DNA from 2 places in the Lysinibacillus sp. FSL H8-0500 genome. Region 1 is predicted to be linked to the other one. Evidence: a T-box and tRNA genes for the amino acid it is inferred to sense, from the RefSeq annotation. Region 1 holds a T-box; the other holds one or more tRNA genes.
What was found. A T-box is a leader RNA that pairs with one kind of tRNA and senses whether it is charged. The one in region 1 lies ahead of serS (serine--tRNA ligase), so its partner is inferred to be a tRNA-Ser.
Positions count from the first base shown of each region.

Region 2: it encodes a tRNA-Ser, which carries the amino acid that the T-box ahead of serS (serine--tRNA ligase) is inferred to sense. The anticodon was not compared.

Region 1 is NZ_CP150292.1:31,326-34,720, reverse strand. Features, by position in the region: gene MHB44_RS00125 (MarR family transcriptional regulator) at 1-60, opposite strand, end outside; gene tadA (tRNA adenosine(34) deaminase TadA) at 180-707, shown strand; gene serS (serine--tRNA ligase) at 856-2,136, opposite strand; T-box leader at 2,193-2,407, opposite strand; gene pdxT (pyridoxal 5'-phosphate synthase glutaminase subunit PdxT) at 2,457-3,020, opposite strand; gene pdxS (pyridoxal 5'-phosphate synthase lyase subunit PdxS) at 3,022-3,395, opposite strand, start outside.
Region 2 is NZ_CP150292.1:3,603,223-3,606,617, forward strand. Features, by position in the region: gene MHB44_RS17065 (trypsin-like peptidase domain-containing protein) at 1-515, shown strand, start outside; gene MHB44_RS17070 (class I SAM-dependent methyltransferase) at 1,231-1,842, shown strand; tRNA gene MHB44_RS17075 (tRNA-Glu) at 2,084-2,155, opposite strand; tRNA gene MHB44_RS17080 (tRNA-Ser) at 2,158-2,248, opposite strand; tRNA gene MHB44_RS17085 (tRNA-Asn) at 2,259-2,335, opposite strand; tRNA gene MHB44_RS17090 (tRNA-Ile) at 2,340-2,416, opposite strand; tRNA gene MHB44_RS17095 (tRNA-Gly) at 2,418-2,491, opposite strand; tRNA gene MHB44_RS17100 (tRNA-Phe) at 2,497-2,572, opposite strand; tRNA gene MHB44_RS17105 (tRNA-Asp) at 2,588-2,663, opposite strand; tRNA gene MHB44_RS17110 (tRNA-Met) at 2,689-2,763, opposite strand; tRNA gene MHB44_RS17115 (tRNA-Ser) at 2,817-2,909, opposite strand; tRNA gene MHB44_RS17120 (tRNA-Ile) at 2,925-3,001, opposite strand; tRNA gene MHB44_RS17125 (tRNA-Met) at 3,009-3,082, opposite strand; tRNA gene MHB44_RS17130 (tRNA-Ala) at 3,111-3,186, opposite strand; tRNA gene MHB44_RS17135 (tRNA-Pro) at 3,202-3,278, opposite strand; tRNA gene MHB44_RS17140 (tRNA-Arg) at 3,288-3,364, opposite strand; tRNA gene MHB44_RS17145 (tRNA-Leu) at 3,373-3,395, opposite strand, start outside.

The sequences.
Region 1 (3,395 bases):
CATCTGAATATTTAATTGATCCTGCAAACGATTAATTTTTTCGATTATATCCATTGTCATTGATGATCACCTTTATAGTTAAGATATCTTTATTATAAAGGTATCTTAATTAAATAACTATCTTAAAATTTTGATATTGCTAGTAAAGCAAGCTAAACTGGGAGTAAGGAGCGATGAGTATGACGATAGATCAGCAATTTATGCAAGAAGCCTTAATAGAGGCTAAAAAAGCAGAGGCTCTTGGAGAAGTACCGATTGGCGCTGTTGTTGTTTATAATGGCGAAATTATTGCACGTGCCTATAATTTACGGGAAACTTCACAAAATGCTACAACTCACGCAGAATTAATAGCCATTCAAGAAGCCTGTAAAAAAGTAGGAAGCTGGCGTTTAGAGAATACAACACTTTATGTGACACTTGAACCTTGTCCAATGTGTGCTGGTGCTATTCTACAATCTCGTATTCCTCGTGTTGTCTATGGAGCAAGAGATCCTAAAGCTGGCTGTGTAGATTCTTTATATCGTTTATTAAATGACGCTCGCTTCAATCATGAATGTGAGGTAACAGAAGGAATTTTAGCAGCAGAATGTGGGCAAATTTTAACGGATTTTTTTAAGGCTTTACGAGAGCGTAAAAAAGCTGAGAAAAAGGCAAGAACGGCTTTAACAATTACAGAAGCCGCATCCAACTGTACAAATTGGAAGTAAGACAAAAGCTATTTTAGATTTTCCTTAAGCAAGGTATCTAAAATAGCTTTTGTTGTTTATTTTGGTGTGATTATTTCTTTGCCACCGAATTACTATACTTCCTTAGGTTGCATCTGCCGCTTCTCTTTCAGTGCAGAGCCGACCTTGTTTAGTTTGGCGCAATTATTTCCTTGCCACCCATATATGGTCTTAGTACCTCTGGGATTACTACGCTTCCGTCGGCTTGCTGGTAGTTTTCTAAGATGGCTGCTACTGTACGGCCAAGGGCAAGACCTGAGCCGTTTAATGTATGCACATATTCTGGCTTTGCATTTGGCTCACGACGGAAGCGGATATTTGCTCGACGTGCTTGGAAGTCCTCAAAGTTAGAGCATGAAGAAATTTCACGGTACATATTTTGAGCCGGAATCCAAACCTCTAAGTCGTATTTCTTCGCTGCTGTAAAACCTAAATCTGCTGTACACATTTTTAATTTACGGTAAGGTAATCCAAGTAATTGTAATACTTTTTCAGCATGGTTTGTTAAAAGCTCTAGCTGCTCGTATGATTCCTCTGGCTTTACAAAACGAACTAATTCTACTTTGTTGAATTGGTGCTGACGAATTAAGCCACGTGTATCACGCCCTGCAGAACCTGCCTCTGAACGGAAGCATGCACTATATGCTACAAAGCCTTTTGGTAATGCTTCATTTGGTAAAATTTCATCACGATAGAAGTTCGTAACTGGTACCTCTGCTGTTGGAATCATAAAATAATCTATTTCCTCTAGCTTAAAGACATCTTCCTCAAATTTTGGAAGCTGGCCAGTACCTGTTAAGCTATCGCGATTGACAATGACAGGTGGTAGCATTTCCTCATAGCCATGCTCCTCTGCGTGTAAATCCATCATAAATGTCATTAATGCACGTTCTAAACGAGCGCCAAGACCACGATAGAATAAGAAACGACTACCCGTTACTTTCGCACCGCGTTCAAAATCAACAATATTTAAATCCGTTGCAAGATCCCAGTGTGCTTTTATGTCAAAATCAAAAGTGGGCACTTCACCCCATGTATACTCCTCAACATTGTCATCCTCTGTTGCGCCTACTGGCACAGATTCATGTGGTATATTTGGTAAACGCATCATCATATCTTTAAAGCGGTCTTCTACCTCATTTAATTGGCTATCTAGTGCTTTAATTTCATCACCAACTTGACGCATACGAGCAATAACTTCATCCGCATTTTCCTTATTGCGCTTCATTATAGAAATTTGCTCAGATACTTTGTTACGTTCCGCCTTAAGCTCTTCCGTTTTAGCAATTAACGCACGACGCTTTGCATCTAACTCCTCAAAGTCATCCAGGTTTCCTAAATCCTCATTACGTGTTAATAGCATTTCTTTAATTTCCGCGAAATTATCGCGCACACGTTTAATATCTAACATAATTCATACCTCCAGTAAATGATTGAAATTAGAACACAAAAAAGCCCCCATCCCCTAAAAGGGACGAGAGCTACCCGCGTTGCCACCCTAATTGACTAGGCATATGCCTAATCCGCTTATTTCATAACGGCATTTCAGCCGGCTACAGCCTACTTATTGACTTCGACTGTGCAACTCCAGGACGGATTCACAAGTGCTTTTATCAGCTTCCACCAGCCGCTGACTCTCTAAAAAAAACGTGCTTGTTACTACTTCCTATCATCGTGTTCAGTTATTTAAAATTTAACCATACTGTACTATATGAAAACAGATTTTGCAAGTCATACTATAGATACTACAAAATATTCGAGAATACGTGTGTCTGCTGTTAATTCGGGGTGGAACGAACAGCCTAATAAATGTCCATCCTGTGCTAAGATAATTCTTCCTTCATGCTGAGCAAGAACCTCAACATCTTGCCCCACTGCTTCAATATGAGGTGCACGTATAAATACTGCTGGAATTGCATTACCTATTTTAGGAATATCCACCTTTATTTCAAAGCTATCCACCTGACGACCATATGAGTTTCTTGCTACTGTCACATTCATAACAGCTAAGTGTGGTTTATCACCTACTAAATTATTCGCTAATAAAATTAATCCTGCACATGTTCCAAACATTGGTAAGCCTTGCTGTGCGAGATTTTGTATTGGCTCCAATAGCTCAAAGCGATCCAGCAATTTGCGCATCGTTGTACTTTCTCCGCCGGGCAATATAAGACCATCAATTTTCATTAAATCCTGTCTATGCTTTACTAAAACAGCTTCACAGCCAAGCGCTTCTAACATTTGAACATGCTCACGCACCGCTCCCTGTAACGCTAAAACGCCAATTCGTTTCATGCTACCAGCCTCGCTCCTGCATACGTTCGTTTTGCCCTAGCTGTGCAATGTCAATGCCCTTCATAGGTACACCAAGCTCTTTTGATATGTCAGCAATTAACTTATAATTTTTGTAATGTGTTGTTGCCTCTACAATCGCACGCGCGAATTTTTCAGGATTGTCGGATTTGAAAATACCTGAGCCAACGAATACGCCATCAGCCCCAAGCTCCATCATTAATGCAGCATCGGCAGGCGTAGCAACACCACCTGCTGCAAAGTTAACTACTGGTAATCGACCAAGACGTTTAATCTCTCTTAATAACTCAAAAGGCGCTCCCAGTGATTTTGCCTCTGTCATTAACTCATCCTCTGTCATACCTACTACCTTACGTA
Region 2 (3,395 bases), 1.3 Mb from region 1:
CCAGTACTAATTTTGCCTTCTCTATCCCTCTTTATAGCATGCTTGAGCAACTTGACGAATGGGTTGCTAAGCCACTGTCTGCAAACGAGATTCGCTCTGTTGCAAATGTATATGTAAGTAGCCAAGAAGCCCCGATTGAACAAAAAACAACGAACGAAACAGATGCCCTATTAGCTGGACAATTCGTGCAAGCATCTCAGCTCTATTATGAAGTGGCACTCAATGAAGGCGATTTTTACTGGATCGCTGATATGCTTACACCTGGAAGCTCCGCCTATCAAGAATTAGAAAAATATATGAATGAAATTGCCTTCCAAGGCCATTATTTCTATTTTACAGGCAATGAAGTGCTAGATGTTCAATATTCAAATGGTCAATACTATGTCGACATGAATGAAACGTTTGATTTCTATGATGCACAAGGCCACTATCAATTCTATGATCGCTATAAGACTTATACGGTGATTACAGATGATTATGGCGCTTATAAAATTGCAAATATTAAAATTCACTAGTTTTTGATGCTATATTGTTTTGTATGAGATGTTATCGGTTGTAAACTTATTTATTATCCATCCGTCATTATGTGAGTCCGTCTAGCTATAAAATAGATGAACATATAGTTTATAAATCTTATATGCAACAATCCACTAGCTAAAATAGATGAACACTCGTAGAAATGAAGGAAAGCCGGCCATTCTCTGGAATCATGTAGAATCCGTATGAAAAACAGCTAGTGTCATCCTCTTATACGGAACAGTTTATCTAAAGAGAATTAGTAAGTCACTATGAAAATTTCTATGATTGACTAAAATGAAGAAGATTTATAGGAGACATGTGATTGCCTTGAATGTAAGTAAATTATTCTTTTATGAAGTCGACTGCATGCCATTTTACATGTATTATTTCTAAAAGTAGTACAGCTTATTACGCCAATTTTTAAATGTCGTGGAGCCTTAAGCGTCAAAACAGCATAATATTCAAAGTAGTCAGAAATGAAACTTTTCAGAATAGTAGATACCCATTAAAGATATTTTAATTGGAAATATTTTTAAATATTTTTCGTAAATATATTTAATTTTAAGCAAAATTAACATATTATATAAGGATTATAACCTAAGGAGGTAGTTTTATATGGCAAATACCCATTGGCAATAGAGAGAGATTAGTCTTCATTATTTAGATGAAGTAAGAGGGGCTATACCTTTTGGGGCAGTCCAAGCACAACTAATGCTGCAAATAGTAGATCATTTTAATGCAGACCCAAAAAAAATTATGGATTTAGGATGTGGAAATGGATTTTTAGCGGAAATATTACTTAAATCTTATCCAGAAGCTATCGCTATATTGATAGATCATTCAGAACCAATGATTGAAAATGCAAGAATAAATATGAAGGATTATAGCGAAAGATGTGAAATTATTAACGGAGATTTTAGTGAAAGCCTTACGAAATATGCTGATAGAGCAACAGTAGATTGTATCGTTTCCGGTTATGCTATACACCACCTTCCTAATGAACAGAAAAGATTATTATATAGCGAAATATTTGATTTATTAGCACCAGGAGGCATATTTATTAATATTGAACACGTTGCTTCTGCTACACCTAAAATAGAAAAATTACATGATAAATTTTTTATTGACCACCTAGCACCACATAATAATAAAGATAGGTCCACTGTATCTATCGAATACTATAATCGCTCAGATAAAATGGATAATATACTAGAAAGAGTAGATATTCAATTAAAGTGGTTGGAGGAAATTGGTTTTAATCATGTAGATTGTTATTTTAAATGGATGGAGTTAGCTGTATTTGGGGGAGTTAAGCAACAATAATATTCTATTCTAGTAAGTCAAATTTTGGTGTCATTCAGATACCCGTTTCTGAAATACATAACACATATGTTTACAGTTTGTGCGATTGTAATAGAGCACCATTGGTTTGATCATGCTATCCAGCGATTAATCAGGGCTTTCCGTCAGTTTCATGCGTCGATCCGTTTATCAGGTGCGACTCTCTCTATCTTTTGAACAGAAAAAAGTGCAATAGATGACTGTTCATCTACTGCACTTTGTATGACCCGTACGGGATTCGAACCCGTGTTACCGCCGTGAAAGGGCGGTGTCTTAACCACTTGACCAACGGGCCCATGGCGGAGAAGGAGGGATTTGAACCCTCGCGCCGGTTACCCGACCTACACCCTTAGCAGGGGCGCCTCTTCAGCCTCTTGAGTACTTCCCCATATAAAAAATGGCTCCGAAGGCAGGACTCGAACCTGCGACAACCTGATTAACAGTCAGGTGCTACTACCAACTGAGCTACTTCGGAATAATGGTGGGCCTAAATGGACTCGAACCATCGACCTCACGCTTATCAGGCGTGCGCTCTAACCAGCTGAGCTATAGGCCCTTGGAGCGGGTGATGGGAATCGAACCCACGACATCAGCTTGGAAGGCTGAGGTTTTACCATTAAACTACACCCGCATAAATGGTGGGTCAGGACGGAATCGAACCGCCGACACTTAGAGCTTCAATCTAATGCTCTACCAACTGAGCTACTGACCCATATTCTAAAATAAATGGCGGTCCCGACCGGGATCGAACCGGCGATCTCCTGCGTGACAGGCAGGCATGTTAACCGCTACACCACGGGACCTTTTGGTTACTTTCGCATAGAAAATTGGTTGCGGGGGCCGGATTTGAACCAACGACCTTCGGGTTATGAGCCCGACGAGCTACCACTGCTCCACCCCGCGATAATCATATGTTGTTTCGAGTTTTTCAAGCACCATTTATAAAGACATAAAACTGGAGGAGGTAGAGGGATTCGAACCCCCGCGCGGTCTTACCCGCCTGTCGGTTTTCAAGACCGATCCCTTCAGCCAGACTTGGGTATACCTCCGTTACAATATATAAATGGTGGACCTTGCAGGACTCGAACCTGCGACCGGACGGTTATGAGCCGTCTGCTCTAACCAACTGAGCTAAAGGTCCTTTAAGATGGCGGCAGAGGGGATCGAACCCCCGACCTTACGGGTATGAACCGTACGCTCTAGCCAGCTGAGCTACGCCGCCAGGATCTTTATACTGGTTAATTTACTTATGGTGGAGCCTAGCGGGATCGAACCGCTGACCTCCTGCGTGCAAGGCAGGCGCTCTCCCAGCTGAGCTAAGGCCCCATAATTTTTAGGAAATGGTCGGGAAGACAGGATTCGAACCTGCGACCCCTTGGTCCCAAACCAAGTGCTCTACCAAGCTGAGCTACTTCCCGTTGTTCTTTTGGCGCGCCCGACAGGAGTCGAACCCATAACCTTCTGATCCGTAGTCAGACGCTCTATCCAATTGAGCTACGGGCGCATTTTAAATGGTGCCGAGGACCGGAATCGAA